Regions from separate parts of the Sphaerotilus microaerophilus genome, predicted to be linked through region 4. Evidence: predicted binding sites of a transcription regulator. Region 4 holds the regulator's gene; each other region holds the start of a gene.
The links. The regulator sigma-54, encoded in region 4, starts transcription at its own class of promoters, with help from an activator protein. The targets are predictions, from matches to a motif close to TGGCANGNAANCTGCTTT.
Positions count from the first base shown of each region.

Region 1: a site for sigma-54 is predicted at 2,820-2,837, ahead of NGK70_RS25920 (TorF family putative porin). Genes of this name have one in related genera too.
Region 2: a site for sigma-54 is predicted at 2,131-2,148, ahead of ureA (urease subunit gamma). Genes of this name have one in related genera too.
Region 3: a site for sigma-54 is predicted at 2,004-2,021, ahead of NGK70_RS09540 (ammonium transporter). Genes of this name have one in related genera too.

Region 1 covers NZ_AP025730.1:5,958,416-5,965,660, reverse strand. Annotated here, with positions in the region: gene NGK70_RS25935 (phosphoenolpyruvate carboxykinase (GTP)) at 1-69, opposite strand, end outside; gene NGK70_RS25930 (16S rRNA (uracil(1498)-N(3))-methyltransferase) at 300-1,049, opposite strand; gene NGK70_RS25925 (YifB family Mg chelatase-like AAA ATPase) at 1,125-2,636, opposite strand; gene NGK70_RS25920 (TorF family putative porin) at 2,886-3,623, shown strand; gene NGK70_RS25915 (P-II family nitrogen regulator) at 3,660-3,998, shown strand; gene NGK70_RS25910 (ammonium transporter) at 4,033-5,562, shown strand; gene gshA (glutamate--cysteine ligase) at 5,741-7,036, shown strand.
Region 2 covers NZ_AP025730.1:4,783,904-4,791,148, reverse strand. Annotated here, with positions in the region: gene ureC (urease subunit alpha) at 1-1,377, opposite strand, end outside; gene NGK70_RS20430 (urease subunit beta) at 1,379-1,714, opposite strand; gene ureA (urease subunit gamma) at 1,749-2,051, opposite strand; gene NGK70_RS20420 (hybrid sensor histidine kinase/response regulator) at 2,201-5,875, shown strand; gene NGK70_RS20415 (response regulator transcription factor) at 5,940-6,923, shown strand; gene NGK70_RS20410 (type I restriction endonuclease subunit R) at 7,105-7,245, opposite strand, start outside.
Region 3 covers NZ_AP025730.1:2,169,569-2,176,813, reverse strand. Annotated here, with positions in the region: gene NGK70_RS09545 (SapC family protein) at 1-619, shown strand, start outside; gene NGK70_RS09540 (ammonium transporter) at 711-1,916, opposite strand; gene NGK70_RS09535 (IS110 family RNA-guided transposase) at 2,640-3,866, opposite strand; gene NGK70_RS09530 (DEAD/DEAH box helicase) at 4,399-5,952, shown strand; gene NGK70_RS09525 (GNAT family N-acetyltransferase) at 5,918-6,610, opposite strand; gene NGK70_RS09520 (MBL fold metallo-hydrolase RNA specificity domain-containing protein) at 6,962-7,245, shown strand, end outside.
Region 4 covers NZ_AP025730.1:324,855-332,099, forward strand. Annotated here, with positions in the region: gene hpaE (5-carboxymethyl-2-hydroxymuconate semialdehyde dehydrogenase) at 1-1,415, opposite strand, end outside; gene NGK70_RS01490 (fumarylacetoacetate hydrolase family protein) at 1,429-2,208, opposite strand; gene NGK70_RS01495 (fumarylacetoacetate hydrolase family protein) at 2,205-2,963, opposite strand; gene hpaR (homoprotocatechuate degradation operon regulator HpaR) at 3,014-3,556, shown strand; gene NGK70_RS01505 (hypothetical protein) at 3,617-3,931, opposite strand; gene NGK70_RS01510 (RNA polymerase factor sigma-54) at 4,090-5,718, opposite strand; gene lptB (LPS export ABC transporter ATP-binding protein) at 5,773-6,531, opposite strand; gene lptA (lipopolysaccharide transport periplasmic protein LptA) at 6,585-7,166, opposite strand.

The sequences.
Region 1 (7,245 bases), 390 kb from region 4:
TGCGGCCATCTCGGCCACCCAGGCAATCAGTTTGGAATTCTTGACGTAGTCCGGTGCGTTGACGGTCATGCGAAGGCTCCTAAGGTTGAAAAAGGCATCTCGGAAACGCTCGAAGACGCAAGCGCGACCGAACGTTTTCGGGATGCCATGAAAAAACAGTGTAGGGGCCGCCCTTTCTGGATCACAGAGGGGTTACATGCGTTTTTTGCATAGATAGATGCAGGGCGCGCGAATCGAGGGTGATGCGTGCGGTTTTTGCTTTTTGGCCCCGGCGCAGCCCGGCGGGTGCGCGCGGCTGGTTACAGGCGGGTTCCGATGGCAGCGAGCACGGCAAGGGGGGCGGTCTCGGCGCGCAGCACCCGGGGGCCCAGCGTCGTGGGCAGGGCGCCCTGGCCGCGCAGAGCGGCCTCCTCCTCCGGCGTGAAGCCGCCTTCCGGCCCGCTGAAGAGGGTCCACTGGGTGATCCGGGCTGCCACGCCGTCGTGCAGCCGCTCGGCCAGCGGGCGGGCCTCGGCCAGGGACAGCAGCAGCCGTCCCATGGCGGACGCACCGGTGTTGACCGTCCCGGCCGCCTCTGTCAGGAGCGCGGTCAGTGTGCGGATGGGGCCGATGCGGGGCACCCGGGTGCGGCCGCACTGCTCCGCGGCGGCGATCGCCACGGCCTGCCAATGCGCTTGCTTGCGCTCGGCCCGCTCGCCCGACAGGCGCAGGACGCTGCGCCCGGTCTGCACCGGCTCGATCGCGGTGGCGCCGAGCTCGGTGGCCTTCTCGACCAGCCAGTCGAAGCGGTCGTTGGCCGGCATCGCGGCCACCAGCGTCACGTTGACCGGCAGTTCGCGCTCGACCGGATCGTGGTCGATCACCCGGACGTCGACGTGCTGTCGGCCCATCGAGACCACCTCGGCAGACCACTCGCCGCCGCGCCCGTCGAACAGCGTGATGCCCTCGTCGGGCTGCAGGCGCAGCACCTGGACGTGCCGGGCTGCAGCGGGGGGGAGCCGCAGGGAATCGGTGGCGGCGAGGGGGAGATCGACGAAGAAGCGCGGCATCGGTGGCATGGAGGTGGGTGCGGCGAGGCTGCCATTGTCGGCCCGCCCCCGGCCCGGCGCTCCACGGGAGCAGGCTCAGGCGGCCGCCAGTGCGCGCCGCAGCTGGATGGCCTCTGCGACGTGTGCCACGCCGATGTCCGCCGCGCCTGCGGCATCGGCGGCGCTGCGTGCGATGCGCAGCACCCGGTGCACGCTGCGGCCGGACCAGCCCAGGCGCAGGGCGGCGGCATGGAGGAAGTCCAGCGCGGCCTTCGCGGCGTGGGCGTGCTCGTCCAGGGCCGGGCCTTCGAGGTCGGCGTTCCAGCAGCCCTGGCGCTGCCACTGCAAGGTGCGCGCGGCGGCGACCCGCTCGGCGACCACGGCGCTGGGCTCGCCGTCGGCCACGGCGTTGAGCACCTCCGGGGGGAGCACGGGCACCTCGACGCGCAGGTCGATGCGGTCCAGCAGCGGCCCGGAGAGGCGGGCCTGGTAGCGCGTGACCGCATCCGGGCTGCAGCGGCAGGCGCGCAGCGGCGAGCCCTGGTGGCCGCAGGGGCAGGGGTTCATCGCCGCGACCAGCTGGCAGCGGGCCGGGAACTCGGCCTGGCGGGCCGCGCGCGAGATGCGGATGCGGCCGCTGTCGAGCGGCTCACGCATCGCTTCCAGCGCGGCGCGGGGGTACTCGGGCAGCTCATCGAGGAAGAGCACACCGTGGTGGGCCAACGAGATCTCGCCCGGCCGGGGCGGCGAACCCCCACCCACCAGTGCCACCGCCGAGGCGGTGTGGTGGGGCGCGCGCAGGACGCGCCGTGCCCAGCCGCGCGGGTCGAACTGCCCGGCCAGGCTGAGGATCGCGGCGGATTCGAGCGCCTCCTCCTCGCGCAGCGGCGGCAGCAGCCCGACCAGGCGCTGCGCCAGCATCGACTTGCCGGTACCGGGTGGGCCGACGAACAGGACGCTGTGGTTGCCGGTGGCCGCGATCTCCAGCGCCCGCTTGGCCTGGGTCTGCCCCTTGACGTCACGCAAGTCCGGCCAGGGCGGGGGGGCATCCGGGGCGGCAGGTTGCGGCGTGGCCAGCGCCTGGGCGGTCTCGGCGGGCTGCAGCGCCTGCACCACATCAAGCAGGTGGTCGGCCAGGCGCAGCTGCAGGCCGGGCACGCGCGCGGCTTCCATTGCGCTGGTGCGTGGCAGCACCAGGGTGCGCGTGCTGCCAGCACGTTGCAGGGCCACGGCCATCGCGAGGGCGCCGCGCACGTCGCGCAGGTCACCGGCCAGCGACAGCTCGCCGGCGAACTCCAGCCCCTCCAGATCGCCCTGGATCTGGCCGCTGGCCGCGAGGATGCCCACCGCGATCGGCAGGTCGAAGCGTGCGCCTTCCTTCGGCAGGTCGGCCGGTGCCAGGTTGACGGTGATGCGCTTGTTGTGCGGGAAATCCAGTCCGCTGCTCTGCAGGGCGGAGCGCACCCGCTCGCGCGCCTCCTTGACCTCGGTGTCGGCCAGCCCGACCAGCGTGAAGCTGGGCAGGCCGTTGGCGAGATGCACTTCGACGGTGACGTCGGGTGCTTGCAGCCCGAGCAGGGCGCGGCTGTGGACCAGGGCGAGTGACATGGTGTAGGAGGTGGCGGGCGGGGCCCCATTTTGAGAACCAGATCACGCCGCGGCTCTCCCTCCAAAGGGTGGTGCACCCGGATGGTGCGGCGTGGGGCGGCGTTCTTGGTGCGTGCCCGTGCCGGGTCGGCGCGGGCTGCGCCAAGGGGGGGCGCGCCACGCCTTGTTACGCACGGACGTGCTTGGCATGGAAGCTGCAGTGTCTGCTTCGGTACCGCCCTCTTCGACCTCAATACCTGGAGTTTCCGCATGAACCACGTCGCCAAGTTTTCCGCCCTGGCCGCTCTCGCTGTTGCCGGCATGGCGCCTCTGGTCGCCCGCGCCGATGACGGGCTGTCCTTCAACGCGGGCGCCGTGTCCGACTACCGCTACCGTGGCATCTCCCAGACCCACCTGAAGCCGGCGCTGCAGGCGGGGGCCGACTACACCAAGGGTCCGTTCTACGTGGGCACCTGGGCCTCCACGATCAAGTGGATCAAGGATGCCGGCGGTGACGCCAACGTCGAGCTGGATGTCTACGGTGGCTACAAGGGCGAGATCGTCAAGGACCTGGGCTACGACGTGGGCGTGCTGACCTACGTCTACCCGAAGAACAAGCTGGCAACGAGCGCCAACACCACCGAGGTCTACGGCGCGGTGTCGTTCGGTCCGGCCACGCTGAAGTACTCGCACAGCCTGACGAACCTGTTCGGCTTCGTGGACAGCAAGAACTCTGGCTACCTGGACCTGAGCGCCAGCTTCGAGGTCGGGCCGGTGTTGGTGGCGCCGCACCTTGGTTACCAGAAGGTGGCCAAGAACGGTGACTACTCCTACACCGACTACTCGCTGACCGTCAGCAAGGAAGTCGTCAAGGGCCTGACGCTGAGTGGCGCATTGGTCGGCGCCGACACCAAGAAGATCGCTGGCACGCCGGCCTACTATTACGCCCCGAAGGACAAGGATCTCGGCAAGGCCGGCCTGGTCGTCGGCGCCAAGTACGCCTTCTGAGCGCCCAGCACCCAGCATCCGCATCGGAGTTCCACCATGAAAATGGTCACCGCCATCATCAAGCCCTTCAAGCTCGACGAGGTGCGCGAAGCCCTCGGCAACATCGGCGTGCAGGGCATCACCGTCACCGAGGTCAAGGGCTTCGGCCGCCAGAAGGGCCACACCGAGCTGTACCGCGGCGCCGAGTACGTGGTCGACTTCCTGCCCAAGGTGAAGATCGAAGCCGCCGTCGATGACGCGGTGGTCGATCGCGTCATCGAGGCCATCGAAGCTGCCGCGCGCACCGGAAAGATCGGCGACGGGAAGATCTTCGTCTGCCCGATCGAGCAGGTGCTGCGCATCCGAACCGGCGAGACCGGCAAGGACGCCCTCTGAGCCCGGCAACCCCTCCGCAAGAGAGACAACCATGTTGAAGAAATTCCTCGCCAGTCTGGCGCTGGGTGTGGCGCTCCTCGGCTTGGCCGGGGTGTCGCATGCCCAGGCCGCTTCCGATGCCGCCGCGACGGTGTCGGCCCCGACCGCAGCGGCCTCCGCCACAGCGGCTGCTGCTGCACCTGCACCTGCGGAGGCGGCTTCGACCGCCGCTCCGGCTGCCGCCGCCGCATCGGCCCCCGTGCCGAACAAGGGTGACATCGCCTGGATGCTGGTGTCCACCCTGCTGGTCATCCTGATGGCCATTCCGGGCCTGGCCCTGTTCTACGGCGGCCTGGTGCGCAGCAAGAACATGCTGTCGGTGCTGATGCAGGTCTTCGTCACCTTCTCGCTGATCACGGTGCTGTGGGTCGTGTACGGCTACAGCCTGGCGTTCACCGAGGGCAATGCCTTCATTGGCGGCTTCGACCGGCTCTTCCTGAAGGGCGTGTTCGACCCGGCGGCAGGCACCTTCGCGATGGCGGCCACCTTCTCGAAGGGCGTGGTCATCCCGGAAATCGTGTTCGTCGCCTTCCAGGCCACCTTCGCGGCCATCACCTGCGGCCTGATCGTGGGCGCCTTCGCCGAGCGCATCAAGTTCGGTGCGGTGCTGCTGTTCATGACGCTGTGGTTCACCTTCAGCTACCTGCCGATCGCCCACATGGTGTGGTACTGGATGGGCCCGGACGCGTACACCGGCAAGGACGTCGTCGACGCGATGAACGGCAAGGCCGGCCTGATCTGGCAGTGGGGCGCGCTGGACTTCGCCGGCGGCACCGTGGTGCACATCAACGCCGCCGTGGCGGGCCTGGTGGGTGCCTACATGCTGGGCAAGCGGGTGGGCTACGGCCGTGAAGCCTTCACGCCGCACTCGCTGACGCTGACCATGGTCGGTGCCTCGCTGCTGTGGGTGGGCTGGTTCGGCTTCAACGCGGGTTCCGCGCTGGAAGCGGGCAACAGTGCCGCGCTGGCTTTCATGAACACCTTCGGTGCGACCGCTGCGGCCGTGCTGGCCTGGTGTGCGGGTGAAGCGCTGCTGAAGGGCAAGGCCTCGATGCTGGGTGCAGCCTCGGGTGCGGTGGCTGGCCTGGTGGCGATCACGCCGGCTGCGGGCAACGTCGGCATCGTCGGGGGCCTGGTGATCGGCTTCGTCGCCGGTTTCGCCTGCCTGTGGGGTGTGAGCGGCCTCAAGCGCCTGCTGGGTGCTGATGACTCGCTGGACGTGTTCGGTGTGCACGGCGTGGGCGGCATCGTCGGTGCCCTGCTGACCGGCGTGTTCAACAGCCGGGCGCTGGGCGGCCCGGGCCTGGTGACCGACTGGGTTTCGGCCACCGTGGGCAGCAACGGCGTGTTCGACCAGTTCCTGATCCAGGCCAAGGCGGTGGGCGTTACCGTGGTGTGGTCGGCGGTGGTCGCTGCGGTCTCGTTCAAGGTCGTCGACCTCGTGATCGGCCTGCGGGTCACCGAGGAAGAAGAGCGCGAGGGCCTGGACATCTCCTCGCACGGCGAAACGGCCTACCACGGCTGATCGACCGATTTCGGTTCCGTTTCCCCCGAAAGGGCCGCCTCGTGCGGCCCTTTTCTCATGCGGCCTTGCGTCCGTGAGGGCCTCCCCCATCTGAATCACTCCGCGCGTGGGTCGCCCTTTGGCACACTCACGGCATCGCTTCATCCACTGGCGCGCCTTGGTCGGCGCCCGAGACAGCATGGTCCCCCACCTCGTCACCGCACTGAATGGCCCGATCAATGAACTGGAGGCGCGCATCATCGACTCCATGCCGGCCATCGAGCGCTGGTTCCGGCTGGAGTGGATGGAGCACACGCCGCCCTTCTACACGTCGGTGGACATCCGCAACGCCGGCTTCAAGCTGGCGCCGGTGGACACCAACCTGTTCCCGGGTGGCTGGAACAACCTGACGCCGGCGATGCTGCCGCTGGCCGTGCAGGCGGCGATGGCTGCGATCGAGAAGATCTGCCCCGAGGCCAAGAACCTGCTCCTCATCCCCGAGAAGCACACGCGCAACACCTTCTACCTGAGCAACGTCGCGCGCCTGCGCCAGATCTTCAGTCTGGCGGGGCTGAACGTCCGCCTGGGGTCGCTCGATCCGGAGGTCAAGGCGCCCACCACCTTCGAGCTGCCCGACGGTGATTCGATCACCGTGGAGCCGTTGCTGCGCAGCAAGCGCCGTCTCGGGCTGAAGGACTTCGACCCCTGCACGGTGCTGCTCAACAACGATCTGTCCGCCGGCATCCCGGATGTGCTGCGCGGGCTGCACGAGCAGTACCTGCTGCCCCCGCTGCATGCCGGCTGGGCGGTGCGGCGCAAGAGCAACCACTTCCAGTCCTATGAGGAGGTGGCCAAGAAGTTCGCCAAGCTGCTCGGCATGGATGCCTGGCTGATCAACCCCCTGTTCAGCCGCTGCGGCGAAGTCGACTTCGCCCAGGAGCAGGGCCTGGAGTGCGTGCGTGCCAATGTGGATGCGCTGCTGGGCAAGGTGCGCCGCAAGTACAAGGAGTACGGCATCAACGAGAAGCCGTTCGTGATCGTCAAGGCGGACAACGGCACCTACGGCATGGGCATCATGACGGTGCGCGACGCAAAGGAACTCGATGAAGTCAGCCGCCGCACGCGCAACAAGATGAGCGTGGTCAAGGATGGCCAGGAGGTCTCCCAGGTGATCATCCAGGAGGGGGTGCCCACCTTTGAGCGGATGAACGACGCCGTGGCCGAGCCGGTGGTCTACATGATGGATCGCTACGTCGTGGGCGGCTTCTATCGGGTGCATGCCGAGCGCGGGGTCGACGAGAACCTGAACGCGCCGGGCTCGCACTTCGCGCCGCTGGCCTTTGCCGAGAGCCCGCAGCTGCCTCGCCCGGGCGTCAAGCCGGGGGCGAGTGCGCCCAATCGCTTCTATATGTATGGCGTGGTGGCGCGCCTGGCGATGCTGGCGGCGAGCTACGAGCTGGAGGCCACGGATCCGGATGCCGAGGTCTACGACTGAACACGCAGGAGGCTCTGCGGCCCTTCAGCGACTCGCCCACGAAGGCTGTTGACAGCGGATGATGTGGCCTGCATAATCGAAGGCTCTTCTGGCTTGCGCGCGTGCCTAGCCGTACGTGGTGCAACCCAGTTTCGCCCCCAAGCGCAGTCTGTTGATGACCTCCGGGTTGTCTTGCGGACTGCGACACGGGCCCAAGACTGACCGTGTAC
Region 2 (7,245 bases), 1.6 Mb from region 4:
GCCGCCCTTCATCACCAGCGCCGGCTTGACGCCGAAGAAGGCCGGCTTCCAGAACACCAGGTCGGCCCACTTGCCCACCTCGATCGAGCCGACCTCGTGCGCGATGCCGTGCGACAGCGCCGGGTTGATCGCCAGCTTGGCGACGTAGCGCTTGACGCGCGCGTTGTCGTGGCGCGCGCCGTCACCCGGCAGGCCGCCGCGCTGCAGCTTCATCTTGTGCGCCGTCTGCCAGCAGCGGATCAGCACCTCGCCAACGCGGCCCATCGCCTGCGAGTCCGACGAAAACATGCTGATCGCGCCCAGGTCATGCAGGATGTCCTCGGCCGCGATGGTCTCGCGGCGGATGCGGCTCTCGGCAAAGGCCAGGTCCTCGGCGATGCCGGCGTCCAGGTGATGGCACACCATCAGCATGTCGAGGTGCTCGTCCAGCGTGTTGACGGTGTACGGGCGCGTCGGGTTGGTGGAGGAGGGCAGCACGTTGGCCTCGCCCACCACCTTCATGATGTCCGGCGCGTGGCCGCCGCCAGCGCCCTCGGTGTGGAAGCTGTGGATCGTGCGGCCCTTGAAGGCGGCGATGGTGTCCTCGACGAAGCCGCTCTCGTTGAGCGTGTCGCTGTGGATGGCCACCTGCACGTCGGTGGTCTCGGCCACGCTCAGGCAGCAGTCGATCGCCGCGGGCGTGGTGCCCCAGTCCTCGTGCAGCTTCAGGCCGATCGCGCCGGCCTCCACCTGCTGCTGCAGCGCCTCGGGCCGGCTGGCGTTGCCCTTGCCGAAGAAGCCCAGATTCATCGGGAAGGCCTCGGCCGCCTGCAGCATGCGCGCCAGGTTCTCCGGCCCCGGCGTGCAGGTGGTGGCGAAGGTGCCCGTGGCCGGGCCGGTGCCACCGCCGATCATCGTGGTGACGCCCGACATCAGCGCCTCCTCGATCTGCTGTGGGCAGATGAAGTGGATGTGTGTGTCGATGCCCCCGGCGGTGACGATCATCCCCTCGGCGGCGATGACCTCGGTGCCCGGGCCGATGACGATGTCCACGCCCGGCATCACGTCCGGGTTGCCGGCCTTGCCGATGGCGGCGATGCGCGAGCCGCGCAGGCCGATGTCGGCCTTGACGATGCCCCAGTGGTCGACGATCAGCGCGTTGGTGATGACGCAATCCACCGCGTCGCCCGCGCCCGGGCCGTTGGGCCGCTGGCCCTGGCCCATGCCGTCCCGGATGGTCTTGCCACCGCCGAACTTGACTTCTTCCCCATAGCCACCCGCGCGCAGCGTCAGGTCCTGCTCGACCTCGATGACCAGCGCCGTGTCCGCCAGGCGCACCCGGTCGCCGACGGTGGGGCCGAACATCTCCGCATACGCCCGCTTTCCGATTCTTGCCATGTCAGAGCTTTCCTTGAACGAGGCCGCGGAAGCCGTAGACCGCACGGTCCCCGGCGTAGTCGACCAGCTCGACAGTGCGCTGCTGGCCGGGCTCGAAGCGCACCGCAGTGCCGCTGGCGATGTTCAGGCGCATGCCCTGCGCGGCGGCGCGATCGAAGCGCAGCGCGCCGTTCGTTTCGGCGAAGTGGTAATGCGAGCCGACCTGGATCGGCCGGTCGCCGCTGTTCTCGACCACCAGGGCGAGCGTGCGGCGCCCGGGGTTGAGGGTGTGCTCGCCGTCGTCAACGAGCAGTTCGCCGGGCACCGCGCCGGCAGGCAGGGACTGGGTGAGAGACATGGGCTGGCCTTGTGTCGATGAGCCGCGCAGCGGCTCAGGCGATGGGTTGGTGCACGGTCACCAGCTTGGTGCCGTCGGGGAAGTTGGCCTCCACCTGGATCTCCGGGATCATCTCGGCCACGCCCTCCATCACGTCGGCGCGCGTCAGCACGTGCTGGCCCTCGCCCATCAGCTCGGCCACGCTGCGGCCGTCGCGGGCGCCCTCCATGATCGCGGCGCTGATCAGCGCCACCGCCTCGGGGTAGTTGAGCTTCAGCCCGCGGGCGCGCCGGCGTTCGGCCAGCAGCGCAGCGGTGAAGATCAGCAGCTTGTCCTTTTCTCGGGGAGTCAGTTCCATCTCGCTACGCTCGACGCATGTTGGTCAGCCCGAGCAGCCTGCGGCTGACCTCGGGGAGTGAGTTCCATGGGCCAGCGGGTGTGCAGGAACAGTGCCAGACCCTGCCGGACCTGGCCGGTTGGCGCGCATCGTGCGTGCGGCCCGGCGCGATGCACCAGGCACCCGAATCACGCACCATTCCGATCCATGACGCGGGCACCGCATCGGTGCGCCAGCGCGTCGTGAAGGTGCGCCGCGACTACAACCGCTGGGTGGCCAGCGAGACGATGGAGGACGACGCGCTGCGCTTCGCCGCGCGCGCGCACCGCCGCTGGAGCGCCTGGCGGGTGGCCAACACGGCGTTTGGGGCCTCCTCCTTCCTGGTGCTGGAGGCGGTGGGGGCGACGCTGCTGCTGCAGTTCGGCTTCGTCAACGCGGCCTGGGCCATCCTCGCCACCGGGCTGGTGATCGCCCTGGCCGGCCTGCCGATCAGCGTCTACGCGGCCCGCCACGGGCTGGACATGGACCTGCTGACGCGCGGTGCGGGCTTCGGCTACATCGGCTCGACCATCACCTCGCTGATCTACGCGAGCTTCACCTTCATCTTCTTCGCCCTCGAAGCCGCGGTGATGGCCTACGCGCTGGAGCTGGCCTTCGACATCCCGCCGGCCTGGGGCTACCTGGCGTGCGCGCTGGTGGTCATCCCGATGGTCACGCACGGCGTCACGGTGATCAGCCGGCTGCAGGTCTGGACCCAGCCGCTGTGGCTGGCCATGCTGCTGCTGCCCTACGTCGTGGTGTTCCAGAAGAACCCCGGGCTGCTGGGCGAGCTGGCCCAGTACGGCGGCCAGCCCGGGTTGACCCGGTTCGACTGGAAGGCCTTTGGCGCGGCGATGACGGTGGGCATCGCGCTGATCACGCAGATGGGCGAGCAGGCCGACTACCTGCGCTTCATGCCCGAGCCCGGGCCGGACCGGCGCAGCCGCTGGCGCTGGTGGCTGGGCACGCTGGTGGGCGGGCCGGGCTGGGTGATCCCCGGCGTGCTGAAGATGCTCGGCGGTGCGCTGCTGGCCTTCCTGGCGCTGGGGCTGATGGTGCCGCCCGAGCGGGCGGTGGACCCCAACCAGATGTACCTGGCCGCCTGGGAGCACGTCTTCCCGCGCTACGGCTGGGCGGTCGCCGCGACGGCGCTGTTCGTGGTGGTGTCGCAGCTCAAGATCAACGTCACCAACGCCTACGCCGGCTCGCTGGCCTGGAGCAACTTCTTCTCCCGCGTGGCGCACAGCCACCCCGGGCGGGTGGTGTGGGTGGTGTTCAACACCGGCATCGCGCTGGTGCTGATGGAGCTGGACGTCTTCCAGGCCATGGGCGGCGTGCTGGGGCTGTACTCCAACATCGCGATCGCCTGGATGATGGCGGTGGTGGCCGACCTGGTGATCAACAAGCCGCTGGGCCTGTCGCCGCCGGGCATCGAGTTCAAGCGCGCCCACCTGTACGACATCAACCCGGTGGGCGTGGGGGCGATGGGCATCGCCTCGGCGCTGTCGGTGGCCGCCTACCTGGGCCTGTTCGGGACGATGGCGCAGGCCTGGTCGGCGGCCATCGCGCTGGTCGCCGCGCTGGTGGCGGCGCCGCTGATCGCCTGGGCCACGCGCGGGCGCTGGTACCTGGCGCGCGGGCCGCAGGCCGAGGCGGCGCGCGAGGCGCTGGCGCTCGGGGTGCGTCGGCCCTGGGCGGGGCGCCCCGTCGAGGGTTCGTACCGCCGGCTCGCCCCCTTGCAGCGCTGCGTGGTCTGCGAGCGCGACTACGAGGGCGAGGACGTGGCGCAGTGCCCCGCCTACGGCGGGCCGATCTGCTCGCTGTGCTGCACGCTGGACGCGCGCTGCCACGACCTGTGCAAGCCCGACGCGCGGCTGGCGGTGCAGTGGGCCGCGCTGCTGCGGCGCGTGCTGCCGCGCCGCGCCTGGCCCTACCTCGACAAGGGCCTGGGCCACTACCTGATGCTGATGCTGCTGCTGGGGCCGGCGCTGGCGCTGCTGTTCACCCTGCTGTTCGAGCAGGAGATGCGCCTGCTCGGCCTGCACGAGGACCTGCCGGCGGGCATATTGCTCGGCGTGGTCGGCCCGGCGCTGCAGGCCGGCTTCGTCAAGGCCTGCGCGGCCCTGCTGCTGGTGGGCGGCGTCTTCGCCTGGTGGCTGGTGCTGGCGCACCAGAGCCGCGAGGTGGCGCAGGAGGAGGCCAACCGCCAGACCCAGGCGCTCAACGAGCAGGCCGAGGTGCTGCGCGCCGAGATCGAGAGCCACCGCCGCACCGACGCCCAGCTGCAGGAGGCCCGCCGCGTGGCCGAGCTGGCGCGCAGCCAGGCCGAGGCCGCCAGCGGCGCCAAGACGCGCTACATCACCACCATCAGCCACGAGCTGCGCACGCCGCTCAACGCCATCCTCGGCTACGCCCAGCTGCTGGAGGAGGACGAGGCCATGCCCGCCCACCGCCGCCAGGCCGTGGGCGTGATCCGTCGCGGCGGCGACCACCTGCTCTCGCTCATCGAGGGCACGCTGGACCTGGCGCGCATCGAAAGCGGCAAGCTCAAGCTGGATGTGCGGCCGATGCGCTTTTCCGATTGCATGAGCGAGATCGCCGGGCTGTTCGAGTTGCAGGCCCGGGCCAAGGGCATCCGCTTCCGGCACGAGTTCTCCGCCCACCTGCCTGAGGTGGTGCGCGCCGACGAGCGGCGGCTGCGCCAGATCCTCATCAACCTGCTGGGCAACGCCGTCAAGTTCACGCCCGCGGGTGGCGTGGGGGGCGCTCCGGCTGGCGAGGTGCGCCTCGGCATCCAGTACAGCGGCCAGATGGCGCGCATCGAGATCAGCGACACCGGCCCGGGCATGAGCGCGGCCGAGCTGGCGCGCGTGTTCGAGCCCTTCGAGCGTGGCGGGGCAGGGGGTGGTGCGTCCGGTGCTGCCGCCGTGGCGGGTGGCACCGGGCTGGGCCTGACCATCAGCAAGATGCTCACCGACCTGATGGGCGGCGAGATGACCGTGCGCAGCACCCCCGGCGAGGGCACCCGCTTCTTCCTGCGCCTGTTCCTGCCGGCCGTGGCGGCCAGCGAGCTGCCCGCCGCCGGGCCACTGGCTCCAGCGCGCCAGCGCCGCGGCTACCTTGGGGCGCGCCGGCGCATCCTGGTGGTCGACAACGAGGAGGCTGACCGCGGCCTGCTGGTCTCGCTGATGCAGCCGCTGGGCTTCACCATCGACCAGGCCGCCTCGGGCGACGCTGCCCTGGTGCGGCTGGCCGCCGCGGCGCCGGCCGACTGGCCCGACGCGGTGTTCATGGACCTGGCCATGCCCGGCATCGACGGCTGGGAGACGCTGCGTCGCCTGCGGCTGATGCGCACCGACGCCGGCCTGCCCGAGCTGCCGGCGGCCATCGTCTCGGCCAACGCCTTCGACCGCGCGCTGGACAACGACGTGGGCATCGCCCCGGCGGACTTCATCGTCAAGCCGGTGCGCCTCGGCGAGCTGCTCGACTGGCTGGAGCGCCGCCTCAGCCTGGTGTGGACCGATGCGGCCGAGGTGCCGGCGGCACCGGCAGGCACGGCGTGCCACGCGCGGCCCGATGCGCTGCTGGTCTTCCCTCCTGCGGACCAGCTGCAGGCGCTGGGCGAGCAGGTCGGCCTGGGCTACCTGCGCGGTGCGCTGCGCTGCCTGGACGACATCGCCGCCACCGACCCGGCGCACGCCCCCTTCGTCGAGCGCATGCGCGGCTTTGCCCGCGCCTTCCAGCTCGACGCGATGGCCGCGCTGCTCCAGCAGGGGCTGAGCCCGTCACCGCCTGACACCGCCTGACACCGCCTGACACCGCCTGACACCGTCTGACACCGCCTGACACCGACACTGCGACCAAGACCCCATGAACGACTCCGCGAGCGCCGCTGTGAACGCCCCGCCGACCCTGGACCGCAGCGCGGGCGAGGTCGTGCTGATCGTCGACGACGTGCCCGACAACCTCGCCGTGCTGCACGACGCCCTCGACGAGGCCGGCTACACCGTGCTGGTGGCGCTGGACGGCCCGACCGCGCTGGCCCGCGCCGTGCAGGCCCACCCCGACATCGTGCTGCTCGACGCCGTGATGCCCGGCATGGACGGCTTCGAGGTGGCGCGCCACCTCAAGGCCGAGCCGGCCACCGCCGCCATCCCGATCGTCTTCATGACCGGGCTGACCGACACCGAGCACGTCGTCGCCGCCTTTGCCGCCGGTGGCTGCGACTACGTCACCAAGCCCATCCGCGTGCCCGAGGTGCTGGCGCGCATCGCCGCGCACACCCACACCGCGCGCGAGCAGCGCCAGGCCCGCAACGCGCTGGACGCCTTCGGCCATGCCACGCTGGTGGTGCGGCTGATCGACGGCCGGCTGGTCTGGCAGACCGCGCTGGCGCGCCAGCTGCTGGCCCGCCACTTCGACAGCGACGGCCGGCGTGCCCCCGTGGCGCTGCTGGCCTGGCTGCAGCGCGAGGCCGGCCGGCTCGGCAACGTGGACGGCCCGGTCGCACCGGCTCCGTCGGTGGAACTCGACGCCGCCGGGCGCCGCCTGCGCTTCACCCTGCACGAGGCCACCGGCGAGGGCGAATGGCTGCTGGTGATGCGCGAGGCCGACGACGGCGCCGTGACCGAGGCGCTGATGCTCGCCTTCGCCCTCACCACCCGAGAGGCCGAGGTGCTCTACTGGGTGTGCAAGGGCAAGACCAACCGCGACATCGGCGACATCCTCGGCTCCAGCCCCGCGACGGTGAAGAAGCACCTGGAGCACGTCCACGCCAAACTGGGCGTCGAGACGCGCACGGCGGCGGCGTCGCTGGCGATCAGCCGGGTCAGGGAGCTGGCGCCGGGGCGGTGACCGCCGGTACCAGCGTCCCCCTGCCCCCTCGACACCTGGTGCGCCGCCCGGTGCAGGCAGGCGATGAAGCGCCGCACCGCCGGCTTGAGCAGGGTGCCGGGCTTCGAGATGGCGCTCAGGGGCAGGTCCAGCGGGCCGGTGTACCCCCTCTTCGCCGCTTCAGTCGAAGCGCGGTCCACGCTCAGGCCCAGGCCTCGCCCAGCGTCTCCACCTGCTGCAACACCAGCTCGACGGCCTCTTCAGCCAGGTCGGGCGGGTACTTGTACTTGCGCAGGATGCGCTTGACCATCAAGCGCAGCGTGGCGCGCACGCTTTCGCGCTG
Region 3 (7,245 bases), 1.8 Mb from region 4:
CGTCACCGGCTCCGAGTTTGCCGCCGCGGCACGCGAGTTCCCGATCGCCTTCGTCCCTGTGGGCACCCAGGCCGACGGCAAGCCGGAGGTCTCGCCGGTGGTGCTGCTGGGCCTGCGCGAGCGCGAGAACCTCACCGTGACGCCCAGCGGCCGCTGGGATGCGCGCTTCCTGCCCGCGTTCCTGCGCCGCTACCCCTTCGCCTACGTGCGCACCGACGGGGAGCGCTTCAGCCTCGCCGTCGACAGCGCCTGGCCCGGCTTCAACGACCGCGAGGGCCAGCCGCTGATGGACGGCCAGGGCGAGCCCAGCCCCTTCCTCACCGAGCTGCTGAAGTTCCTCGACGCCTTCGAGGACGAAGCGGCCCGCACCCGCCGCTTCGCCAGCCGCCTGGTCGAGCTCGACCTGCTGCGCGGCGGCGAGATCAACGGCAAGCTGGCTGACGGCACGCCCGTGCAGGCCCAGGGCTTCTTCATGGTCGACGAGGCCAAGCTGCGCGATCTGCCCGACGCCACCGTGCTGGACCTGCACCGCAGCGGCGCGCTGGGGCTGATCCATGCGCACCTGGTGTCGATGGGGCAGGTGGAGAGCCTGGCCGCGCGGTTGGCCCGCCGCAGTTGAGCCACCTTGGACACCTGCCGGGCATCCACCCCACAGGTGTTTCGGCAGCCCAGCGGGTGGTGGGCTCATCGGCCCGTTTGGGAGGGCCCCCTCACCAGCTCACTTCCCGGTCGGGCGTGGCGCCGATCTTGTGGATGGAGAGGTCGGCGCCCTCGTACTCCTCTTCCTGGCTCAGGCGCAGGCCAACGAAGGCCTTGATGCCGCCATAGACCAGGAAGCCCCCCGCCAGGGCCCAGCCGACGGCCAGCGCGGTGCCGATGAGCTGGCTGGCGAAGCTGACGCCGCCGAGGCCACCCAGCGCCTGCTGGCCGAAAATGCCGCAGGCGATGCCACCCCAGGCACCGCACAGGCCGTGCAGGGGCCAGACCCCGAGCACGTCGTCGATCTTCCAGCGGTTTTGCGTCAGGGTGAACAGGCTGACGAAGATCGCACCGGCTGCACCGCCGGTCACCAGGGCGCCCGCCGGGTGCATCAGGTCCGACCCCGCACAGACCGCCACCAGGCCGGCGAGCGGGCCGTTGTAGGCGAAGCCGGGGTCATTGCGGCCCATCAGCGCGGCCACCAGGGTGCCGCCGACCATGGCCATCAGCGAGTTGACGGCGACGAGGCCGGAGATCTTGTCCAGCGTCTGTGCGCTCATGACGTTGAAGCCGAACCAGCCCACCGCCAGGATCCAGGCACCCAGCGCGAGGAAGGGGATGCTGGACGGCGGGTGCGCGCTCATCAGGCCGTCCTTGCGGTAGCGGCCGGCGCGCGCGCCGAGCAGCAGGACGGCCGCCAGGGCGATCCAGCCGCCCACGGCGTGCACGACGACGCTGCCGGCAAAGTCATGGAACTCAGCGCCAAAGGCCGACTTCAGCCAGGCCTGCAGGCCGAAGCGCTGGTTCCACGCCACGCCCTCGGACAACGGGTAGACGAGACCAACGATCACCGCCGTGGCCAGCAGCTGCGGGCCGAAGCGGGCGCGCTCGGCAATGCCCCCGGAGACGATGGCGGGAATCGCCGCCGCGAAGGTCAGCAGGAAGAAGAACTTGACCAGCTCGTAGCCATTCTTGGCCGCCAGCGTCTCGGCGCCGGTGAAGAAGCTGGTGCCATAGGCCACCGCGTAGCCGACGAAGAAATAGGCGATGGTGGAGACGGCGAAGTCCACCAAGATCTTGACCAGGGCATTGACCTGGTTCTTCTTGCGCACCGTGCCGAGCTCGAGGAAGGCGAATCCGGCATGCATGGCCAACACCATGATGGCGCCAAGCAGGATGAACAGCGCATTGGCGCCGTGCTGGAAGGAGGAGTCCATGGGTGGAAGCAGCAGGCCTGGGAGGTTGTGGGGCGAAGCGGCGGATCAAGGCTGCGGAAACACCAGGTTCGGGCAGCGCGCACCGTGTTAGCAAACTTCATTCCACAAGTGGTGCACAAGCGCCCCACCAATGAGCAGGAGGCACCGACAGCGGGAAAAACCCTCGTTGAGCCTCATATCGGTGCGCGATCAACCTCCCGGATCGGTGCATCGGCGTGGCTCTGCACGGTTGAGGTGCAGTCCTGATTGTCAATGGCACCAATGTCAATGGGGTCAGGTCTTGTCTTTTGTCTAACTCCTGGAATCCAAACCACCTGCCTGCCCCCTCTGTGTGCTGTACACCGCCTGAGGCACAGAGATCCAGTATTCATCAGCAAAAAAATGCATAAATGGGGTCAGGTCTTGTCTTTTGTCATTCTTCGGAAGCAATGCATAAATGGGGTCAGGTCTTGTCTTTTGTCATTCTTCGGAAGCAATGCATAAATGGGGTCAGGTCTTGTCTTTTGTCATTCTTCGGAAGCAATAGCACCTGCCTGCCCCGCTGTTTGCTGGACACCGCCTGAGACGCAGCGACTTGGCGTTTGTTAGCAAAAAGCAAGACCTGACCCCATAAGATGACCCCATAAGACCATAGAGCCTTAATGTGGAAGACACCCAAGCGCGGACGTGTGGCTGCCTGACCTGAGGCTGGTCGGGGCCGCAAGGTCAGCAGGCAAGCGAGTCTCAGGTGGCGGTGGGGGTGGCGATGAAGCCGTGCTTGCGCAGCATTTTGAGCCAGCGCGGGGCGTTGCGCTGGACGTTCAGGGCCTCGTAGTCGACCTCCTTGTCTTGGTAGTGGGTGCCGTTGGCCAACATGGCGTAGACGGTACGCAGCATCTTGTGGGCCAGCGCCACGATGGACTTCTTGTGTCCCTTGCGAATGGCCAGCGCGTCGAACTTGGCCTTGAGCGCGCAGCGGGTACGCGCTGCAGCCTGGGCGAACTCGCACAGCAGCCTTCTGACCCAGGCGTTGCCCTTGCGGATGCGCCCGGTCTTGCGCTTGCCCGCGCTCTCGTTGTTGCCCGGGCAGATGCCCACCCAGCTGGCCAGCCGCTCGGCACTGCCGAAGACGTCCATGTCCGCGCCGATCTCCACCAGCAGCATCGCCGCGCCCTGGATGTCGATACCCGGCAAGGTCTGCAGCAGCTTGAGCTGCGGCTGCCAGGCGCGCAGTCCGTCCAGCAGGTATTGGTCCATGCGGGCGATGCGGGTCTCGATGTGCTCGATGTGCTGCATGATCTCCTGGGCCACGAAGCGGTGCGCGGCGCTGAACTGCTCGGTGCTCAGGGCCTCGAACAACTCGTCCCGGCTGGCCCGAAGGCGCCCCTTTTGATCCAGCACCTCGTACATGGCTTGGCCCGCAATGAGCGCCTTGACCATGGCGCGTGCACTGGCACCGTGGATGTCGCTGACCACCACGTTGATGCGCATGCCCGCATCTACCAGCACCTTGTGCAGCCGGTTCTTCTCGGCGCTGCACATGCCCACGAGCTTCTGCCGCTGACGCGCCACCAGACGAAGCTGGCGCAAGTCCACCGGTGGAATGAACGAGGCGCGCAACAGGCCCGCACGCGCCAGCGTGGCCAGCCACTGCGCATCGGCCATGTCGGTCTTGCGCCCGGGCACAGCTTTGACATGGCGCGCGTTGACCACCCACGCGATGATGCCCACCGCCTCCAGCGCCGCAAACGGGCTCTTCCAGTACACCCCCGTGCTCTCCATCACCACCACCTCGGGCCGAATCTCCAGCGACCATTGCGCCAAGGCACGGCGGTCGCGTCTGAAGGCTCCGAAGTCGCGCTTGGTGACCTCCACTCGGCCATCGTCATGCTCGACCACCGCACAGGCGGTGATCTTGGCCTGGTGTACGTCCAGCGCGATCACGCGTTTGTGCATCGGGGTCAGATCCATTGCCGGGCTCCTGCAGCTTGAACAACAATCACAAGCGTGCGGGCCCGCGCAGGTGCCGCCGACCAACGGCCTGCCGGGACAAAGCCTGGCGGCTCTCTTTAATGTGGGCTGTCGGGCGCCCGGGCTCCGCAAGGAACTCAGCAGCGCCCGCAGGCAATCCTGGGTACGAGTGGTCGGCAGCGGGTCAAGTTAGCGATCGCGGTCGAGTGCCATCAAAATATTGACCGACCTCTACCCGCTCAGGCCCGCACACCCTCAGTGTCTTCCATCATCCAGGGTGACCCGCCCGGGCCATGACAGTTAGATCAGGCGCCGAATCCGGCAATCTGCCGCCTGTGGAAGGGGTACCTCGGTCGCCACGACGGCATGGCGGGAGCGGGCCGCTACAATCCGCCCGCGCTGACCGCACCAGTCCGGGTGGCGCAGTCAATCCGACCCCCTTCGCTACCGCTTCAGCTGTTCCGACTGGCGCCCTCGCAATGAGTGGCTGCGAGCTGAAGACGTCCCGCACGCTGCGGGAAACACCCCATCCATGACTTTTGATGACCTGGGCCTGGCCCAGCCGATTCTTCGTGCCGTGCACGAGGAAGGCTACGAGATTCCCACGCCCATCCAGCAGCAGGCGATCCCCGCCGTGCTGGCCGGTGGCGACCTACTGGCCGGCGCACAGACCGGCACCGGCAAGACGGCCGGTTTCACCCTGCCGATGCTGCACCGCCTGAGTGCCACGCCGGCGCAGCGCGATGCGCGCGGCCGCCTGCCCATCCGGGCCCTGATCCTGACGCCCACCCGTGAGCTCGCCGCGCAGGTGGAAGAGAGCGTGCGCACCTACGGCAAGTACCTGAAGCTCGCCAGCATGGTGATGTTCGGCGGCGTGGGCATGGGCCCGCAGATCGACAAGCTGCGCCGCGGCGTGGACATCCTGGTGGCCACACCCGGCCGGTTGTTGGACCACCACCAGCAAGGCACGCTGGACCTGAGCCATGTGGAGGTGTTCGTGCTCGACGAGGCCGACCGCATGCTGGACATGGGCTTCATCCACGACATCAAGAAGGTGCTGGCCATCGTGCCGGCGAAGAAGCAGAGCCTGCTGTTCTCGGCCACCTTCAGCGACGAGATCAAGACCCTGGCCGACCGGCTGCTGAACAAGCCGCAGGTGATCGAGGTCGCGCGGCGCAACACCACCGCCGAGACGATCGCGCAGAAGGTGATCCCGGTGGGCCGCGAGCGCAAGAAGGAGCTGCTGGCGCACCTGATCCAGAGCCAGGACTGGCACCAGGTGCTGGTGTTCACGCGCATGAAGCACGGGGCCAACCGCCTGTGCGAGTACCTGAACAAGGCCGGCATCACCGCGATGGCGATCCACGGCAACAAGAGCCAGGGCGCGCGCACCAAGGCGCTGGCCGAGTTCAAGACCGGTGACCTGGCCGTGCTGGTGGCCACCGACATCGCGGCGCGCGGCATCGATATCGACCAGTTGCCGCACGTGATCAACTTCGAGCTGCCCAACGTGCCGGAGGACTACGTGCACCGAATCGGCCGCACCGGCCGGGCCGGCGCGCAGGGCGAGGCGCTGTCGCTGGTGTGCGTGGACGAGGAAGGCTTCCTGGCCGACATCGAGAAGCTGATCAAGCGCAGCATCCCGCGCGAGGTGGTGCGCGGCTACGAGCCGGACCCGAGCGAGAAGCCCGAGCCGATCCAGCTGGGCCGGCGCACGCTCAATGGTTCGCCCAGCCCGCGTGGCGGCCGGCGCGACGGCGGCGGCGGTGGCAGCCACCACCCGGGCGCAGGCCGTGGCGGCTCGGGGCCGGGCCGTTCGTCAGGGGGCCAGGGTCGCCCAGGTGGGCAGGGCCAGGGGGATCGCCCGCGCGCGGCAGCGCCGTCGGGCGCCCGTGCACCAGCAGGCCAGGCACCAACTGGACGCCCGGCCGGTTCGCCGGCCGGCGCCAAGCCGGGCTCTGCCGGGCGGCCGGCCCACGCTGCATCGGGCCACGGCGGCCGCGATTCGGCAGGGGGTCAGCAGCGCCCGGCACGTCCGGCCGGCGGTGCGCTCACGCGCCCGCCGACCCGCTCGCGACAGGGCTGAACAGGCGCCAGGGCTGGCCCGCTGCCGGGGAGGCATCGGGCCGCTGCCGCAGACTGCGGCCTAGCCAGGCGTCGAACAGCATGCGTGTCGCGGCACGCTCCAGCGCCGCCGGCGGCACGCGCGGGGCGTGCAGGCGGCGCAGATCCCACATCGGCCCCAGGCGGGCAGGCACCCTTCGGCTCACGCCCAGGTGCCCCACCGACACCGCGCCACCGGCCGCAGCCGGCCTGCGCGCCTCGATGAAGCCGTGATGGGCACAGAAGGCCCGCAGCACCGGGTCGTTGGCCGGGACATGGGCCTCCATCCGCGGAGCACCACAGGCGCAGGCCACCTCGTCGCAGTAGTTCAGCAGCGCCGTGCCCACGCCCTGGCCACGCGCAGCGTCATGGACCAGCAGGCACTCCAGCTGGCTGACCTGCCGAGCCGGCAGCACCGCCAGCCGCGCCAGGCCGACCAAGCCCTGGGAGGTGATGGCCACAACGAGGCTGTGGCGCTCATCGCGCAGCCAGCGCCCCAGCGTCGCCTCGTCCAACTCGGGCAGGTGGCGCTGCGCCAGCGACAGCATCCGGGACCAGTCCCGGATGCGCGCCGGCCGCAACCGCACGGGCTCTCCGGGAGCGGGAGGAAGGGTGTCACTGACTTCGGGCATCGGGACCATGGCGGAACTGTCTCCGGGGCGGCGTAGGCGTGTGAATTTGAGAAATTGATCACATTTTGTAGCTTGCTAGCATGACACGTCACCACATGTAACGCCAGCAAACGTTTACCCCAAACTGCACATGGCTTCGTTCTCAGTCGACGCCGTCTCCCTTGCGCAACGACAGGAACGACGGCCTCGCCTCGATCCACCCGGATTCGCTTTTGGCCCAGCGTCTGCGCTTTACGCCAAGTTGACCGAGGTCATGACCGACGGCCCGGCCCACGCCGATGCGGCGCGGCACTGGCATGCTTGAGCGTGACGGTTCGCACGTTCGTGCAGCGACGACCGGACCGGCAGAAAGGCATTGCGATGCAAATCGAGTTCCTCGGCGCGGCCGATTGCGTCACCGGTTCCCGACACCTGGTGCAGAGCAACGGCACGCGCGTGCTGCTGGATTGCGGCATGTTCCAGGGCTGGAAGGCGCTGCGCGAACGCAACTGGGCACCGCTGACGGTGCCCTCGCACGAGGTCGACGCGGTGATCCTCAGCCACGCGCACCTGGACCACAGCGGCTGGCTGCCGGCGCTGGTGCGGCAGGGTTTTCGCGGGCCGATCTGGTGCAGCCAGGCCACACACGATCTGGCGCAGGTGAT
Region 4 (7,245 bases):
GGCTCCAGGAAGACTTCGTAGCTCCAGGTGCCGCCCTCGCGGCCGGTACCCGATGCCTTGGTGCCACCGAAGGGCTGGCGCAGGTCGCGCACGTTCTGGCTGTTGACGAAGCACATGCCGGCCTCGATCGAGGCCGCCACGCGGTGGGCCTTCCCGATGTTTTCGGTCCAGACGTAGCTCGACAGGCCGTAGGCGATGTCGTTGGCGATGCGCACCGCGTCCGCCTCGTCCTCGAAAGGGATCAGGCAGGCCACCGGGCCGAAGATCTCGTCCTGCGCGATGCGCATGCGGTTGTCCACGTCGGCGAAGACGGTCGGCCAGACGAAGTTGCCCTTGTCCATGCCGGCGGGCAGCTGGGCGGCGTAGCTCGGGCGATCGATGCCGCCGCAGAGCAGCGTGGCGCCTTCCTTCGGGCCCAGCTCGATGTAGCTGCGCACCTTGGCGAGATGCCCGGGGCTGATCATCGGGCCGACGAGGGTCTGCTCGGCCAGCGGGTCGCCCACGGTGATGCGCTTCGCGCGCTCGGCAAACCTGGCGGCGAAGTCGGCGTAGATCGACTTCTGCACCAGGATGCGGCTGCCGGCGGTGCAGCGCTCGCCGTTGTTGGAGAAGATCATGAAGACCGCGGCGTCCAGCGCGCGGTCCAGGTCGGCGTCGGCAAAGATCACGAAGGGGCTCTTGCCGCCCAGCTCCATGCTGAACTTCTTCAGGCCGGCGCTCTTGACGATGCGGTTGCCGGTGGCCGTCGACCCGGTGAAGCTGATGGCGCGCACGTCCGGGTGGCTGACCAGCGGCTCGCCGGTCTCGGCACCGTAGCCGTGCACCACGTTGAGCACGCCGGCCGGGATGCCGGCCTCCAGCGCCAGCTCGCCCAGGCGCGCGGCGGTCAGGGGCGACAGCTCGCTCATCTTCAGCACCGCGGTGTTGCCGAAGGCCAGGCAGGGCGCGGTCTTCCAGGTGGCCGTCATGAAGGGCACGTTCCACGGCGAGATCAGCGCGCACACGCCCACCGGGTGGAAGAGCGTGTAGTTCAGGTGCGTGGGCGTGGGGTAGGTGTGGCCGTCCACCCGGGTGCACATCTCGGCGAAGTAGTGGAAGTTGTCCGCCGCACGCGGCACCAGCTGCCGGCCGGTCTGGGAAATCACCTGGCCGGTGTCCTTCGTCTCGGTCTGCGCCAGCTCGGGCACATGCTTCGTGATCAGCTCGCCGAGCTTGCGCATCAAGGCCGCGCGCTCGGTGGCAGGCCGCGCGGCCCAGGCCGGGAAGGCGGCCTTGGCGGCGGCCACGGCGGCGTTCACCTCGGCCTCGCCGCCGCGGGCGACCTCGGCCAGCAGCTCCTGCGTGGCGGGGTTGACGGTCTCGAAATAGTCGGAGCTGCTGACGGCCCGGCCGTCGATCAGGTGGTCGATGCGCATGGGGGTGTCCTGGTTATCTGCCAAAGAGTTCGTCGCCGACGATCGTGTTCACCAGCCGGCCGATGCCGTCGATCTCGGTGATCACCTCGTCGCCTTCGTTGACGTTCACGACGCCTTCCGGCGTACCGGTGAGGATCACGTCGCCGGCCTGCAGGGTCATGAAGGCGCTGAGGTACTCGATCAGCGCCGGGATGTGATTGACCATGTTGGCGGTCGTGCCCTGCTGCGTGACTTGGCCGTTCACGAGCGTGTGCAGGCCCAGCGCGTGCGGGTCGGCCACCTCCTCGGCGGGCACGAACCAGGGGCCCAGCACCGTGCCGCCGTCGCGGTTCTTGACGCGCAGGTTGGGGCGGTACCAGTTCTCGAGGTAGTCGCGGATCGCGTAGTCGTTGCAGACGGTGTAGCCGGCCACGTGGGCCATCGCGTCGGCGCGGGCCACCCGGTGCGCCGTGCGGCCGATCACCACCGCCAGCTCGCACTCGTAGTGCATGAAGGCCACGCCGCGCGGGCGGCGGGTCTGGCCGCGGTGGCCGATCACCGCACCGGGCGTCTTCAGGAAGACCAGCGGCTCGTCCTTGGACGTGACGGTGAGCTCCTTGCTCAGCTCCTTGAGGTGGTCGGCGTAGTTCAGCCCCAGCGCGATCACCGTGCCGACCTCGAAGGGCGGCAGCCAGACGACCTGGTCCTCCGCGACGACGCGGCCATCGGCCAGGCGCAGGCCCTTGCTGGAGCCGAGGTCCTGCTCGAAGGCGGTGTGGATGGCGCCGGCATAGGCAACGCGGGCGGTCTTCATGCGGCGCTCCCGGTGGATGGGTCATCGTGGACGAGGCGGTTCGTGAGCCGGCCCACGCCGTCGATCTCGATGCTCACCGTCTGCCCGGGCAGGGCCCGCGGCGCCCCCTGCGAGATGCCCAGCAGCAGCACGTCGCCGGGGTTCAGCGTCATGAACTCGCTGACGTCGGCGATCAGCTGCGCCACGCCGCGCAGGCGCTCGGCAGTGTCGGTGGCCTGCGCCAGCGCGCCATCGATCCACACCCGCACCGCCAGGGCGTCGGGGTCGGCCACCGCGGCGGCGGGCACCACCTCGGCGCCCAGCGGGCAGGAGCGGTCGCGCAGCTTGAAGCGGGCACCGGGGCGGTAGTGCGGCGTGTCACCGGGGATCGGCGCGCTTAGGTCGTTGGCCACCAGGTAGCCGGCCACGTGGGCCAGCGCGTCGGCCGCAGACACGCGGCAGGCCACCCGGCCGATGACGATGCCCAGCGTCGCGCCCACGTCGAGGCCGTCGGCGCCGGCGGGCACCTCGTCACCGTCCAGGGCCAGGGTGTTGCGCGACTGCACCGCCAACACCGGCGCTCCCGGCAGCGCCTTGTAGGGCGCGCGCCGGGCAGCCTCGGCCAGCGCGGCGAGCTGCGGGCGGTGGTTGATCTGTGCCGCCACGACCACGCCGCTGAGCCGCCAGGGGGCGACGTCCATCCGGACGCGGGCGGCGCCGTCCGTCGGCGGGAACGCGGTCGAAGCGGGGGGTGAAGTCGGCTGGGTGGGGCTCATCGGCAATTCACTAACCTCTTAGTGATTCCATTATTCACTAAGATGTGAGCATGTCAACCGCTGGCCAACCCTTATCGCCCGGCGCGGATCCCGCTCCGTCGCCCGCCGCAGCCGCCGATCCGGCCGGTCCGGCCGAGTTGCGCCGCGCCGGCTTCACCCATCGCAACCTGCCGCTGCTGCTGCTGCATGCACGCGAGAGCGTGATCGGGCACTTCCGCCCGGTCCTGAACGCGCACGGCATCACCGAGCAGCAGTGGCGCATCGTGCGCGCGCTGCTGGAGCGCGGGCCGCTGGAGCCGCGCCAGATCGGCGAGGTCTGCCGCATCTCCAGCCCCAGCCTGGCGGGGGTGCTGGCGCGCATGGACGACCTGGGGCTGGTCACGCGCGAGCGCCTGGCGCATGACCAGCGCCGTGTGCGGGTGAGCCTGACCGAACGCGCCCGCGTGCTGGCCGCCACGCTGGCGCCGCAGATCGAGGCGGTCTACGAGGCGATCGAGACGCACATCGGGCGCGATTTCATCGAACGTTTCTACACCACGCTCGACGAGCTGATCGGCCTGCTCGGCGAACTGCCGCCCGTGGACGCCGACTGATCGGCGCAGCCGGCCCGCCGCCGGTCTGCCGGCACAGGTCAAGAGCAGGTCAAACGCGGGTCAGAAGCCCGCTGGCGGGGCTGGCGTGCGACCGATGGGCAGCTCGCCCGCGGTGGGGACGCGCCACTCGGGCGCCGATCGGGCCTGCCCGGCCTGCCGCTGGACACGCGCCTCGGCATCGGTTGCGTGCACGAAATCGTTCCCCAGTTGCACCAGCTCGGTGCTGCCGCAGGAGCGGCACAGGCTCAGCACCGCCCGGGCGTACTCGGGCGGGCCGAGCAGCAGCCCCACGTCGACGGCCTCGCCGAGCTCGTGCAGCAGCAGGTCGTGGATGCGCTGGGCGATGCGCAGGCGGTTCTGGGCAGAAGGTTCCATGGCTTGTTGTGCTCCCGAAAGCCATGGTTCCATGCAGGTGGCGTGCCGCGCCATTGAGGCAAACACGCAAATTTGAAGCAATCCGTATCCGGGCGATGCCTGCGTCGGGCGCGGTGTGGCATCTGCACGGGCCGGCGGCTGCCGACCCGTCGAGAGGTTCAGATCGCCTTGCGCAGGTTCGCGGGCGCGATCTTGAGCGCCTCGCGGTACTTGGCCACCGTGCGCCGCGCCACCTGGATGCCCTGTTCCTCCAGCATCTGGCTGAGCTGGCTGTCCGACAGCGGCTTCTTGGCGTCCTCGGCGCTGACGAACTGCTTGATCAGCGCACGCACCGCCGTGGAGCTGGCGTTGCCACCGGCCTCGGTGTTCAGCGAGGAGCCGAAGAAGTACTTCAGCTCGAAGGTGCCGAAGGGCGTGTTCATGTACTTGGCCGTCGTCACCCGCGAGATGGTGGACTCGTGCAGGCCCAGCTCGTCGGCGATCTCGCGCAGCACCAGCGGCTTCATCGCGATCTCGCCGTGGGTGAAGAAGCCCTTCTGCCGTTCGACGATGGCCTGCGAGACGCGCTGGATGGTGTCGAAGCGCTGCAGGATGTTCTTGACGAACCAGCGCGCCTCCTGAAGCCGGGCCGACAGGTTGGCGCCACCCTCGTCGCCGGTGCGCTGGCTGCGGTGCTGGCGCAGCACCTGGGCGTAGAGGTCATTGATGCGCAGCTTGGGCATCACGTCCGGGTTGAGCACCACCTTCCAGCCGCGGCCGGACTTCTGCACGATCACGTCGGGCACGACGATGTTGGCCTCGGCGCGGGTGAAGCGCCGCCCCGGCTTGGGCTCCAGCGCAACGATCAGCGCCTGCGCCTCGCGCACGGTGTCTTCACTGGCGCCGGTGATGGCCATCAGGCGCTTGAGGTCCCGCTTGGCCAGCGCTTCGAGCTGGCCGCGACAGATCGCCAGGGCGGCGTCGCGCGCCTCGGAATCGGGCAGGTCACGCAGCTGCAGCTGCAGGCACTCGCAGAGGTCGCGTGCGCCCACACCCGCCGGCTCCAGGTTCTGCAGCCAGCCCAGCGCGCAGCGCAGGCGGTCGAGCAGGTCCTCGCGCAGCGTCAGGGCTGCCTCGGCCGCCGCCTGGGGATCGGCCGCAGGGTCGGCCGGGTTGCCCAGCTCCAGGATCAGCGCCAGACGCTCGGCCACTTCTTCGAGCGCGTCGGCCAGGTAGCCGTCCTCGTTGAGCGAGTCGATCAGCGTCTCGACCAGCAGCATGTCCTCGGGCGCCAGGCGCATGCCCAGCAGCTGTTCGCGCAGGTGGTCGGGCAGGCTGGGGGCCACGGTGTTGCGCTCGGTCCAGTCGCTGTCCTCGTCGTCGGGGGCGGCATTGCGGCTGGCGGGGGCTTCGGCCCGGCCGTCGAAGTCCTCGCGCTCGGTGCCGTTCTCCCAGTCTTCACGGTCGCCACCGTTGAAGTCCAGCGGCTCCATGCCCGGGGCATCGCCGTCGGCCGGGCTGGCGGCCTCGCTGCCGAGCGTGTCGCTGCCGCCGTCCCAGGGCGTGTCGGCGGCTCCTTCGGCCGGCGCGGACGGCGCCGCCACCTCGGCCGGCGTCGCCCCTGCGGCGCTGCTGTCGCCCGTGGCGCTGCCGTCGTCGTCGACCTCCAGGAAGGGGTTCTGTTCGAGCATCTGCTCGACTTCCTGGTGCAGCTCCAGCGTGGAGAGCTGCAGCAGCCGGATCGACTGCTGCAGTTGCGGGGTCAGCGCCAGGTGCTGTGACAGGCGGACCTGCAGGGAGGGTTTCACGAAGGGGTCCTCGTCTTCACGGATTCAGTGGGGTCTGGGAACAGCGCTGCACGTTCACATGCGGAAGTGCTCGCCCAGGTAGACCTTGCGCACATCGGGGTTGTCGACGATGTCGGTGGGCGTGCCCTCGGCCAGCACGCGGCCCTCGCTGATGATGTAGGCGCGGTCGCAGATGCCCAGCGTCTCGCGCACGTTGTGGTCGGTGATCAGCACGCCGATGCCGCGCGCCTTCAGGAAGCCGATGATGCGCTGAATCTCGATCACCGCGATCGGGTCGACGCCGGCAAAGGGCTCGTCGAGCAGGATGAAGCGCGGCTGGGTGGCCAGCGCCCGGGCGATCTCGACGCGGCGGCGCTCGCCGCCCGACAGCGCCGGCGCCGGGCTGTTGCGCAGCCGCTCGATCGACAGGTCGGCCAGCAGGGCATCGAGCAGCTGCTCGATGCGCGCGGCGGGGTAGGGCCGGCCACGCTCGTCGAGCTGGAGCTCCAGCACGGCGCGGATGTTCTCCTCCACCGTCAGGCGGCGGAAGATCGACGCCTCCTGCGGCAGGTAGGACAGGCCCATGCGGGCACGCTGGTGGATCGGCAGGCGCTCCACCGGCAGGCCGTCGATGCGGATCTGCCCGGCATCGGCACGCACCAGCCCGACCAGCATGTAGAAGCTCGTGGTCTTGCCCGCGCCGTTGGGCCCGAGCAGGCCGACCACCTCGCCGCTGTGCACCGCCAGGTGCACGTCCTTGACCACCAGCCGCGCGCCGTAGCGCTTCTGCAGGCCCTCGGCCTCCAGTCGGGTGGCCCCGCTGGGCGCGCTGATGGCGCCGGCCCCGGCAGGCAATGCGGCTGCACCGGCCGCCGGCAGTGCCGCCGTCAACGGCCGCCCTCGCTTGCACGCGGCGTCACGGTGCCGCGCACGCGGCCGCTACCGCCTGTGCCTCCGCCCTGCACCTCGAAGACATCGCGGGCGTTGTCGTAGACGATGAGCTCGCCATTCACCTGGTCGGCCAGTACGCCGGCGCGCAGCAGGCGGACCTGGGCGCGCTGCAGCAGGCGCACCACCTGCGCACCGGCGTCGTACTCGACGCGCTGCGCCTGGCCCTCGATCCACTCGTCCACGCCGTCGCGCTTCTGGCGGAACTGCACCAGCGGCGCCGCGGCCGAACCCTCGGCGACGGCCACCTGGCCCTGCGGCGTCTCGCGCAACTCGACCTGGGCAGCCTTGATCTGCATCGTGCCCTGGTTGACCTCGACGCCACCGCTGAGCAGCTGCACCCGGCGCTTGCCGTCGATGCGCACCTGGCCGGCGTCGAACTGCAGCGGCTGGGTACGGTCACCGCGCTCGGCCTGGGCCGCCGCCGTGACCAGCAGCAGCGCCAGAACCGCATACCGCAGACCGCCGTCGTGGCGGCTCGTGCGGCGGAAATCACCCAGAGGCGTGTGATGGGTCGGCAAGGCGGACTCTTTGGGGCATGGATTTTGCTTTTGATTCTAGCTCCGCGACACCCGAAAAGGATAGGGTGTCGCGTCCATC